2 regions of the Billgrantia sulfidoxydans genome follow, and region 1 is predicted to be linked to the other one. Evidence: riboswitches for the same ligand, from Rfam matches in the RefSeq annotation. Region 1 holds a riboswitch; the other holds the start of a gene.
The links. Region 1 has a riboswitch for cobalamin ahead of HNO51_RS13695 (TonB-dependent receptor domain-containing protein). Riboswitches for the same ligand answer to the same signal wherever they lie in the genome.

Region 2: linked by a shared signal. The riboswitch ahead of HNO51_RS00935 (TonB-dependent receptor domain-containing protein) and the one ahead of HNO51_RS13695 (TonB-dependent receptor domain-containing protein) in region 1 are both predicted to bind cobalamin.

The regions. Positions count from the first base shown of each region.
Region 1 covers NZ_CP053381.1:2,958,706-2,964,525, forward strand. Annotated here, with positions in the region: gene HNO51_RS13690 (cobalamin-binding protein) at 1-430, opposite strand, end outside; gene HNO51_RS13695 (TonB-dependent receptor domain-containing protein) at 477-2,285, opposite strand; cobalamin riboswitch at 2,438-2,667, opposite strand; gene HNO51_RS13700 (bifunctional adenosylcobinamide kinase/adenosylcobinamide-phosphate guanylyltransferase) at 2,720-3,148, opposite strand; gene HNO51_RS13705 (histidine phosphatase family protein) at 3,100-3,741, opposite strand; gene cobS (adenosylcobinamide-GDP ribazoletransferase) at 3,693-4,451, opposite strand; gene HNO51_RS13715 (bifunctional adenosylcobinamide kinase/adenosylcobinamide-phosphate guanylyltransferase) at 4,448-5,008, opposite strand; gene cobD (threonine-phosphate decarboxylase CobD) at 5,005-5,820, opposite strand, start outside.
Region 2 covers NZ_CP053381.1:200,111-205,930, forward strand. Annotated here, with positions in the region: gene HNO51_RS00920 (efflux RND transporter permease subunit) at 1-943, shown strand, start outside; gene HNO51_RS00925 (hexameric tyrosine-coordinated heme protein) at 1,055-1,405, shown strand; gene hmpA (NO-inducible flavohemoprotein) at 1,605-2,777, opposite strand; cobalamin riboswitch at 3,303-3,518, shown strand; gene HNO51_RS00935 (TonB-dependent receptor domain-containing protein) at 3,674-5,509, shown strand; gene HNO51_RS00940 (cobalamin-binding protein) at 5,556-5,820, shown strand, end outside.

The sequences.
Region 1 (5,820 bases):
CGCGGGTGTCGGCGAGCCGCGCCAGCCGCTCGATGGCGTGGGACACGCCCTCGAAGTCCCGCGGCTCGATGTAGAACACCGGCATGCCCAGCGCCTCAATGGTCTCGAGCTGCTCGGGCGGGTTGCCGGTGACCCAGCCGATCACCAGGTCGGGGCGCAGCGAAACGAGGGTCTCCAGGTCCATACGCGTGTGGCTGCCCACCGACGTGACCGCCTGAGCCTCGGGCGGATAGTCACTGTAGGCCACCACCGCCACCACCTTCTCTCCCGCCCCCGCGGCATAGACCAGCTCGGTCGCGCCCGGCGAAAGCGCGGCGATGCGCTCTGCCGGGGCCGAAAGGCACACCTCGCGGTCGCGGTCGTCGATGGCGCACAGCGAAGCGGCGCGTACCTCGCCGGCCACCGGCCCCAGCAGGGCCAGCGCCAGCAAGGCAGCGGAAACAGCAGCGGGGCCAAGGGCCCCGCCGAAGCGGCCGCTACTGGCCGAAGTGAACACTGACGAAGGCCGCGCGGCCGGCGTTGGGATAGTCACGTGCGGTCTCGTACTCCTTGTCCAGCGCGTTCTCCAGCGTCAGGCGGGCCGACCACAGCGGGGCAAACTCCCAGCCGGCACGCAGGTTGACCAGCCCGAAGCCGCCGATACGATCCTGGTTGGCCGCATCGTCGTAGCGATCGCCTTGCAGGATCCAGGACCCGCCCAAGGACCAGTCGCCCAGCTCGCGGTCCACGTCGAAGCGGGCGCTCTGGCTGGCGCGACGCTGAATACGATTGCCGGCATCGGCACCGCTACGATTCTCCGGATCGGTCCATGTCAGTGCCGTAGCCAGCGTCCACTCCCCGAGTTCGACGCCACTCGACAGTTCGACGCCGCGGATCCGTGCCTCGGCAATGTTCTGCGGCGCCCAGAGCCCGCTCGGGGTCGGTGCCCAGGCGATCATGTCGTCGAGTTCGGTGCGATAGGCCGCCAAATCCCAGAACCATTGCCGATATTGGCCGCGCACACCCACTTCGATGGTTTCGGAGGTTTCCGGATTGAGCTCGGGGTTGCCGGAGTTCGGCCAGTACAGGTCGTTGAACGTCGGCGCGCGAAAGGCAGTACCGTAGCTGGCTCGCAGGGTATGAGCATCATCCAGATCATAGCCCAGTGCCAGGCTGCCGGTGACCTCGTCGCCATAGGCTTCGTTATCGTCGTAACGCAGCCCGGCCTGTACGGCGAAGGGCGAGAAATCGAGCAGACCCTGGGTGAAGACGGCGCTGTTGTCACGGCTGGAGACGGCAAAATCCGTGGTGCCCGATACCTTGTCTTCGCTATGCTCCACGCCGGCGATCAACTCATGCATGCCGAAACTCAGGGTATTCTGCCAGCGGGCGGTCTGGGTCCGGGTCTCGATGAGCGAAGGGAAGTCGGTATTGAAGGTGTCGAGCTCATCGCGAGCTTCACTCAATGTCAGTCGGCTGGTCCACCGCTCGGTCACAGGCAGTTCGCCATAGATGCCTGCCACCTGCTGCACGAAGTCGCTCTCGCCGTCGACGAAAGCGTTGCCGCCTCGAGCACGCAGGGCCAGCATGCCCACCTCCCCCCCCCCATCGAAGGTATGCGCCAGGCGTGCCAGCGTCGAGGTGTTGTCGTAGCCTTTGTCCTCACCATCGCGGCGCAGCGGGGTGCCGTCGGTCGTGAAACGGCTGCCGGCGAAGCTGTAGCGGGTGCCGCCGCTGCTGCCGGAAAGCCCGGCGCTGTAGCGCTGGGTGTCGAAGGAACCACCACCTGCGGAGATGCGCGGGTGCGGTCCTCCCTCCTGCGCCTCATGGGTGAAGAGCTGAACCACGCCGCCCACGGCATCGGCACCGTACAGGCTGCCGCGCGGGCCACGCACGATCTCGGCGCGCTGGAACATGCGCGGGTCGAGATAGTGCCAGGCCGCGCCTCCGGCGGTGGCGGAGCGCAGGCGGATGCCGTCGATCATCAGCACGGTCGATTCACTGCCGGTACCGCGCAGGTAGATACTGCTCGCCTTGCCGAATGATCCGCGGTCGTTGACGTCGACCCCCGGCTGCCCTCGCAGCAGATCGGTCACGCTGGTGGGATCCTGCCGGCGCAGGGTGGCCTCGTCGAGCACGGTCACGGAGGAGAGACTCTCGTCGGCGGTGCGCGGCGCCAGGGTGGCGGTGACCACCAGCGGATTGAGCGCCACGGCATCGGCGCTCTCGCCGGTCGGATCTTGAGCCTGAACGGCCAGCGGAAGCGCGGCCAGGCCAAAGGCGGCCAGATGATGCTTGGTTTTCATTCTGATTCCCTTGCTCGCCGTGCCTACCCGCACGGTCTTCTTTGCGAAGCCGGGCGGCATGGGAGTCGAGAAAGGGAGAGAAGTGAGGCGTCTGCCCTGCCTCGAGGTTACCCACCGCAACCCGGCATGAAGGGAGAGCCGAACGATTTGTCGAGCTTTCCCGCTCTCAGGCCGGTCTCCGGGCTGACGAGCGAAGCGTCGACGGCACGCTTCGGGCCCATCGCCTTCCCATGCTTGAGCACAGTGGCGCGATGATGGACCCACACTCGATCACCGTTGCGGGGGCAGCGTCGGAATGCGCCTTCTTCAAACCTGAAGAGGACCACCGACTTCCCGTTTAACCTCGAAATGACAATGAGGCACCTGAGAGTGGGCGTAAGCTAGCAACCGTAGCGCCGGGCGTCAACGCATCGTTGCGCTCTGGCTGATATGGATCAACGAGTTAGCCCTTTCACCAGGCCATTCCATACGTACCACACCCGCTCGCAGCGAGCCGTGGCGTCCTGGGCGAGCCAGCCGTTGAGGTCGCGCAGGCGCCTGTTCTCGCGGCCGAGGGGCACGACGGCGCGGCCCATTTCCACCACGATCAGCACGGCCTGGCCGCCCTGCGCGACTTCCCAGTCCCGCAGCGCATCGAGCTCCCGTGCCATGGCCTGACGCAGCCGGTCGTCGTCGGGCTCGGCGGCGAGCCGCTCGCCGATCCAGCGTTCCCAGCCCTCCAGCACCAGGCATGAGGTGTCGGCCACCGATGGCCACGCCTCGAGCCGGCCTCCCGCATGGGCGGAGTGCCAGCGGGGCTCCTCGAAGCGCTGCCTTACGACGCCGCGCTTGCCGGCGCAGGTACCGCCGATGAAGAGTTGCATTGCCAGCGCTCCCCGTCATGAGTGAAGGTGAATCGCCGCCCCTCGGCCTGAACGACGCCGCCCTCCCAGAAGCCGATGTCCTCGAAGCGGCGGCGCAGCTCTCGAATCACGCCGCCATGGCAGACCACCAGCGCGCGATGGTGGCTGTGCGGCGAGCAGCCGTTCACGAGATCGGCGAACCAGTCGTCGAGCCGCTGGCGCAGCTCGGCGGTGGACTCGCCGCCGGGCGGCGGCTGCTGGCCTTCGCTGTCGATCCAGGCGCGATAGAAGGGCTGCGACTTCAGCTCATCATAGGTGCGCCCCTCGTAGTCGCCGAAGTCGAGCTCACGCAGGCGCGCATCGAAGTGCATCGGCCAGGCCTGCTCGCGCCCTTCGATCACGTGCGCCAGGGTCTGCCGACAGCGGGTCAGGTCGCTGCAGTGCACGGCATCGAAGCTCTGCTCCGCCAGCGCCTCGCGCAGCCGGTCGAGGCCCGGCAGGGCGTCGGGCAGCAGCAGCGGGATGTCGCGCTGCCCCTGGTAGCGATGCTCGCGGTTCCACTGCGTCACCCCGTGACGAACGACCACCAGCTCCAGGCGACCAGCAGCAGCCATAGCTCTCCTCCCTCGATTGCGGTTCCGACGATGTCGCCGTTGATGCCCTTGAAGGCGCGCAGCATGCCCCAGGCATAGAGCATCAGGAACGGCGCCAGTGCAAGGCACAGCCACACTCCTCCCGGCACCAGCACGGCCGGCGGCAGCAGCGGCAGCGCCGCGAGCCAGAGATCGCGCGGTGAAAGATCGCGCTTCCAGCTGGCGGCCATGCCCTCGCGCCGTGCCGCCGGGGCCACCACCAGCAGCGCCACGGCTGCCAGGCGGCCCAGCCCCAGGATCATCACCAGCAGCAGCAGGCCGGCGCCGGCGTCGAGCAGCACGAACAGCAGCGCAGCCTTCCACAGCAGCAGGAACACCAGCGCCAGGATGCCGAAGCTGCCCACATGGGGATCCTTCATGATCTCCCACTTGCGCTCCAGCGGCGCGTTGCTGCCCAGGGCGTCGGCCACGTCCATCAGGCCGTCCAGGTGCAGCCCGCCGGAGAGCGCCACCCACAGCGTGAGCAGGGCCAGCGCCAGCAGCGGCGCGGGTAGCAGGTTCTCGAGCAGAGCGGCCGCCGCCGCCAGCAGGCCGCCGAGCAGCACGCCCACCAGCGGATAGCAGCGCACCGCCCAGCGCCGGGTGGCCGGCGTCCAGGGGCAGGCGAACGGCAGCGGCAGGCGGGTGAGGAACTGCAGCGCCAGCACCAGGCCAAAGGCGGCGTCTTTCATGAGCGCTCCCCACCACGGCGTTTCCACACCTGCGGCAGCCCGGCCATCACCTGGATCACCTCGTCCGCCTCCTGCGCCACCAGGCGGTGAGCCCGCTGCAGGAAGGCCAGGTAGCGCCACACCTCGGCGTCCTCGGGGGGCATGCCCTCGTTGACGTCGTTGGAGACGATCACCAGCGCCACGTCGCGTCGCCGGGCCTCGGCCAGCAGGCGCTCGAGCATGGCGATGCCCCGCGCCTCGTCGAGTTCGCCGGCATACTCGCTTGCATAGAGCAGTTGGCTGGCCCACAGGGTCAGGCAGTCGAGCAGCAGCGTGCTGCCGGGCGCCACCCGCTCGAGGGCGGCGACCAGATCCACCGGCTCCTCCAGGGTGATCCAGCCCTCGCCCCGGGCTTGCCGATGGCGGCCGATGCGGGCCTGCCACTCGCCGTCGCTGCCGCTCCTGGCGGTCGCCAGGTAGTAGCGGGCCCCGCCCCGCTCGGCCTGCCAGCGCCGCGCCAGGGCTTCGGCATGGGTGCTCTTGCCGGAGCGCGCCCCGCCGCTGATGAAGGCGATCATGGATGTCTCCAACGCGCGATGGCCTCGACCAGCGCCCGGTTCTCCGGCCGCGAGCGCACCGCCACCCGCAGCCAGGCGCCCTCGAGGCCGATGAAACGGTGGGTATGACGGACGAGAATGCCACCGCGCGCCAGGTGTTCCAGCAGCGCCGGCATCGACCCGCCGCGAGCCTCCTGAAGCCAAGCATCCCTGAACAACAGGAAGTTGGCGTGGGACGGCACGACGTCGAGCCCCAGCGCCGCGAGCTCGCCCTGTAGCCAGGGGCGCTCGGCGTCGAGCCAGGCGCGGGTTCGCGCCAGATAGTCCCGGTCCGCCAACAGCGGCGCGACCAGCCCCGCCGCCAGGGCGTTGACGCTCCACGGCGGCTGCAACTCGGCAGCAGCGTTTACCGCGGCGGCCGAGCCCAGCAGATAGCCCAGCCGCAGGCCGGGAATGGCATACAGCTTGGTCATCGAGCGCAGCAGCAGCAGGTTGTCGAAGCGAGCCAGCAGCGGCGTGAGCCGCTCGTCCGGCGTGACGAAATCGACGAACGCCTCGTCTACCACCAGCATGGCGCCGTGGCGCTGGCCTGTCGCCAGCAGGCGCTCGATGATCCCGCGCTCGATCAGCGTGCCGGTGGGGTTGTTGGGGCGACACAGGAACAGCGCGCCGGCATCGCGCATGGCCCCAGCGGCACGCGCCTCGTCCAGCATGAAACGCTCCCCCGTCAGGGCGAGAGGCTCCACGGCGATGCCATAGTGACGACAGGCCCGCTCGTACTCGCCGAAGGTGGGCTGCACGATGGCGACCCGGCTCACGCCGCGCCTGGCCAG
Region 2 (5,820 bases), 1.7 Mb from region 1:
CGAGGAGGTGGCCGGCCAGCTGCGCGCGGCGCTGCTGGGTGAGATTGCCGATACCCAGCGCATCGGCGACCAGGAGATCGAAGTGCTGATCCGCCTAGCCGAGGGGGACAGAAGCTCCCTTGATGATCTGGCGGACCTTACCATCGCCCTGCCGGGTGGGCTCCGGGTGCCTCTGGAGGTGGTGGCCAACGCCGAGGAGCGACGCGAATGGGCGCGCATCACCCGTATCGACGGGCGGCGTACCGTCACCGTGGAAGCCAACGTGGATGCACGCCAAGCCAGCGGCCAGGCTATCGTCGATGACCTCACCGGTAGCGGCTGGCTGGAGGTTTTCCTTACCCGCCACCCCAATGTGGCGATCTCCTTCGAGGGGCAGGTGGCCAGCTCCGCCGAGACCGGCGGCTCCATCGGCCGCGGGCTGTTGATCGGCCTGGTGGGGATCTTCGTGATCCTCTCCTTCCAGTTTCGCAGTTATGTGGAGCCGCTAATCGTCATGCTCTCGATCCCGCTGGCCTTCATCGGCGCCATCTGGGGCCATGTGCTCATGGGCTACTACCTCTCCATGCCCTCGCTGATTGGTGCGGCGTCGCTGGCCGGTATTGTGGTCAACAACGCCATCCTGCTGATCCACTTCATCAAGACCCATCGCGAGCGTGGGTTGGATGCCGTTGCAGCCGCCGGCCAGGCCAGCCGCGACCGGCTGCGTGCCATCCTGATCTCGTCCACCACTACCATCGCCGGGCTGCTGCCACTGCTGGCAGAAACCAGTACCCAGGCGGCGGCCATCAAGCCACTGGTGATCTCGGTGGTGTTTGGCCTGCTCAGCGCTACTGTGCTCGTACTGTTGGTGATCCCGGCACTCTACGTGCTGTTCGACGACTGGGGGTGGCTAGGCAAGGCAACGGAGATGGAGCCGCTCCCGGATCAGTTGAGCAAGGACTGAAATCCTTCTCTTGACGGGGCCGGAATAGACTCTAGTCTTGAAAAGGTAGATTGAATGCTTCTTATAAAATGTCCTCCCGGCAAGGCACAACGAAAACAACAGGAGCCAGCCATGACGATCATTGCGCCGAAGTCCTCCGCGACCAGGTACGCAAGCATTGCTATCGTAAGCCTCCTAGGGCTACTGATGGGTGCGGCCGTCCTATCGGCGGACGAACACGAGGGGCAGGCAGCCTCCGATTCGTGGTTGCCCAGTCTCATGACGGAAACTCCTCAGGAGGGGTTTGCCCTGGCCGTGAAACTATCGCAGAAGGGTGTCGCCACGACACAGACCGATGCCGAAGTGCGAAAAGAGCTACGACCGGAGTACGCAGCAGATCCCAACAGCCTTATTGCCATTTCGCATGTCATTGCGACCCATTTCCAGACGGTGGCTGCGGCTAACGACTACTGGCGCGAGTGACCGGTCCAGTTAAGACACTATCGCTAACTCCAAGCCGAATGATCTGGCTCGGATGCTATTTCTGCTTGGCGCTGTTCGCGCACGGCATCAGATGCCTCGATGCAGTGTTCAGCGCGGTAGGCGCTGATGGGTCATGGCGCGAAATGCTCGACCCCGCCAAAGATGGCCTGTGCCTTTGACGGGGCTAGTAGTGAGAGTATCAGGCAGCTTCAATAGGGCGGGACGGGCCGAAGTGCTCAAAGTGGCGTCGATCCTCTTCAACGCCGAGCTCTGCCAAGGCCTGGTTCACCGCACTCATGAAACCCTGGGGGCCAACGAAGTAGCAGCGCGGGTTGGATGCGGGCAGGTAGTGTCTCAGTAGCTCGCGATCGAGGCGGCCGCAGTGGTCGGCATCGTCGCCGTGTTCGTGTATGGCGACGACCTTGAGCTTAGAGGGATGCACTTCGCGCATCGCGGCGACCTCCTGCCGGAAGGCGTGATGCTCGGCGTCGATGGCGGCATGAAGATAGACTACCTGCCTACCCTCGGCCAGCGCCTGGCGAGCCAGCGGCAGAATAGGTGTCTGGCCCACTCCACCGCTGATCAACAGCAGCGGTTCATTGCCTCCCTGTAGCGTAAGCTCCCCGGCCGGTGGCAGAAGGTCTACGCTGTCGCCAACGTTGAGCACGTCGTGAAAGTAGCGGCTGGCTCGACCCTCGGGCTCACGCTTGATCGAGATCCGATAGGTGCGGCCATTTGGCAGGTCCGAGAGGCTGTAGTGGCGATAGAGCGTCTCGCCCTCGATACCGAGTCGCACGCCGATGTACTGGCCGGGCTCATGATCTGCTACCGGGCCTTCGTCCTCCGGCTCGAGGACGAAGGAGCGAATCATCGCGCTTTCTTGCCGAGTCGCGGCGATGCGGAATCGACGTAAACCGCGCCAGCCACCGGGTTTCAGAGCGAAAGCCTGGTACCGACGATCCTCCAGCTCAATCAACAGGCCGGCCAGCTCTTCATAGAGCGCTGCCCACGCTTCGGCGATCTCTGGCGTCAGAGCGTCACCCAGCTCCTCGCCGATGGCGGCCATCAGGCACTCGCCGACAATGGGGTACTGGTCGGGCTGAATGCCCAGCGACACGTGTTTCTCTACCACTGTGGCCAGCACTCCTCTCGCCCTGGCGGGATCCTGGCGCAGCTGCACGTAGGCCAATACGGCACCGGCCAGGGCCCGTTGCTGGGCACCGCTCTGCTGGTGCGCCTCATTGAACAGCGAGGCCACGTCGGGGTAGCGCTTGAACATCAACGGATAGAAATGCTGGGTAATGGCATCGAGGTGCTCTGCTACCACCGGGGCGGTGGCCTCGATGAGCTGCTCCTGCTGTGAGGTGAGCATGAGGGTCTCCTTCGTCGGGGAAATTATAATAAGCATGTAAAATACTTGTTATTTGGTGCGCGAACCTGAGGCGAATTGTCGCAGAGCAAAGCAAACCCATCATAACGTGGGGGCGCAAAGGATCGAAAAGCAAGAAGGGCTGCTACAAAGGCACTCCTGCAGGGGGGCCGGGGAACGTCAGCCCTTAGTACACGGTGGCTTTTTTAGTATATCTAGCGCTTCTGATGCACGCTTCAGCTCGGCCTTCCCGCATGGCCTGCAACTTTTTGTTCTCGATGGTGCCGGCAATTTCCGGGAGGCTGCAGATGAATGCGTCATCAGAGCCGCCCGGTCGGTGGTCGAACGCACGGTCTCTCGGAACGTGAAGCTCAGCACCCCGACCGAGCCCGTGAGTGCTTGTGGATCAAGCTGGCTGGTTACGACCACGAGGCGTTCGGCCGCCATGGGCTCGTCAACCGCCTGATATGGCAGGGCATGTCGCATTCCGGCACGCCGCTGTCGTTGACCGTGCGGGGTCGGATTGCTAGCTTAGCGACACTCTCAGGTGCCCTAGGCGCGCGCAGACGCGCCGGGGTGAAACGAGAAGTCGGTGCGCCTCGTGCCATTCCGACGCTGCCCCCGCAACGGTAATCGAGTCAAGGAAAGCCTTACACCACTGTGCCCTGACACGGGAAGGTGGCCTTCTGGGACGTTAATTGTCCACTCGTCAGCCCGGAGACCGGCCAGAGAGTGCAGGAAATGCTGTATGACAGCGTTTCCCTCATGCCGGGTTGCGGTGGGCGACTCCGAGGCAGGGCTGGCGCCGCCGTTCACCTCTCCCTTTCTCGATCCCTTTCCCGCCAGCCGGCTTCGCCTAGAAGACCGTGCGGGTAGGCACGGCGAGCAAGGGAATCAGAATGAAAACCAAGCATCATCTGGCCGCCTTCGGCCTGGCAGCGCTTCCTCTGGCCGTTCAGGCCCAGGCCACTGTCACGCAAGACACCGATATTGTCGCCCTCAATCCCATGGTGATCACCGCCACCCTGGCGCCGCGCACCGCCGACGAGACGCTCTCCTCGGTGACCGTGCTCGACGAGGCCACCCTGCGGCGTCAGGACCCCACCAGCGTCACCGATCTGCTGCGCGGCCAGCCCGGAGTGGACGTCAGCTCCAACGGCAGCTTCGGCAAACAGAGCAGCGTGTCGATTCGCGGCACCTCGAATAACCAGAGTCTGCTGATGATCGACGGCATTCGCCTGCGCTCCGCTACGGATGGCGGCCCTGCGTGGCAGTACCTCGACCCGCGCATGTTCCAGCGCGCCGAGATCGTGCGCGGCCCGCGGGGCAGCCTCTACGGCGCCGACGCGGTAGGCGGCGTGGTGCAGCTCTTCACCCATGACGCTCAGGAGGGCGGCCCGCACCCGCGCATCTCTGCAGGCGGCGGCTCCTTCGATACCCAGCGATACAGTGCAGGACTCTCCGGCAGTAGCGGCGGTACCCGCTACAGCTTTGCCGGCAGCCACTTCACCACCGATGGCACGCCGGTGCGTCGTGGTGGTGAGGATATGGGGTACGACAACACCTCAGCGCTGGCGCGAATGTCGCACACCTTCGATAGCGGCGCAGAAGTGGGATTTCTGGCGCTGAGAGCCCGCGGTACCACGGAGTATGACGAGAGCGGCTCCATGGCCACGACTGATTATATGCAGCAGGTGGCGGGAATTTATGGAGAACTGCCGGTAACTGACAGCTGGAGTAGTCGCTTGACGCTGAGCGAAGCGCGCGATGAAAGCGTCAACCACTTCTGGGGGTCTATCCTTGATACGCAGACACGCACGGCCCGCTGGGAGAACACGCTGACTTCAGGGGGGCATGAGTTGATTATCGGTGCGGAGTATATGAACGATAGCGTGGCCGGTAGTGTCACGGGGAATATGCCATGGGATGGTCCTTATGACATCGAGGAGCGTGATAACAAGGCCGTTTTCGGCCAGGCGCTACTCGATTTCGAACCGTTAGCCGTTCAAGCCAGCCTGCGTTATGACGATAACGAAGCCTACGGTGACGAGATTACCGGTAGCCTGGCGCTGGGGTATGACATCAATTCCCACCATACCCTGCGAGCCAGCTATGGCACCGCCTTCAAGGCGCCAACTTTCAACGACCTTTATTGGCCGGGGTTTGGCAATCCCGAGTTAGAAGCGGAAACATCCAAAACGGTGGAGCTCGGAGTACGTGGCCAATATGTGCGCTGGTTCTGGGATGCCGCAATCTATCAGACCGATATTGACAACCTGATCGTCTGGCAGCAAATGGGGCAGCCGACAACGAACGTACCCACTACGCGTATCCGTGGCGTCGAACTCTCCGTGGGCGCTGAGGTAGATGATTGGACGTTAGCTGCCGCCGCGACCTACACCGACCCTGAAGATCGGGCTACCGGAAATCGTCTTAGGCGCCGTTCCAGTCAGAGCGCCCGCTTCGACGTGGATCGTGAGCTGGGCGAGTGGTTCCTGGGGGGCTCCTGGGTTCTGCAGGGCTATCGCTACGAAGATGCTGCCAACACGGATCGAATCGGTGGCTTCGGGCTGGTCAATCTGCGTGCCGGCTGGCAGTTTGCACCGCTGTGGTCGGCTCGACTGACTGTGGAGAATGCCCTTGATAAAGAGTATGTCACGACACGTTTCTTCGATGACGATGACTACCTCAACGCCGGTCGTGCGGCCTTCGTCAGTGTCCACTTTGGCCAGTAGCGGCCGGTTCGGCGGGGCCGTTGGCCCCGCCGTAGGTTTCAGCGCCTTGCTGGCCCTGTCGGGGCCGGCGGCCGGCGAGGCGTATGCCGATTCGCTCTGCGCCACCGACGACCGCGACCGCGAGGTGTGTCTGCCGGTGCCCGCCGGTCGCATCGCCGCGCTGTCGCCCGGTGCGACCGAGCTGGTCTATGCCGCCGGGGCCGGTGACCAGGTAGTGGCCGTAGTGGACTACAGCGACTACCCGCCGCAGGCCCAGGCGGTGCCTTCGCTGGGCAGCCATACGCGCATCGACATGGAGCGCCTCGTCGCCC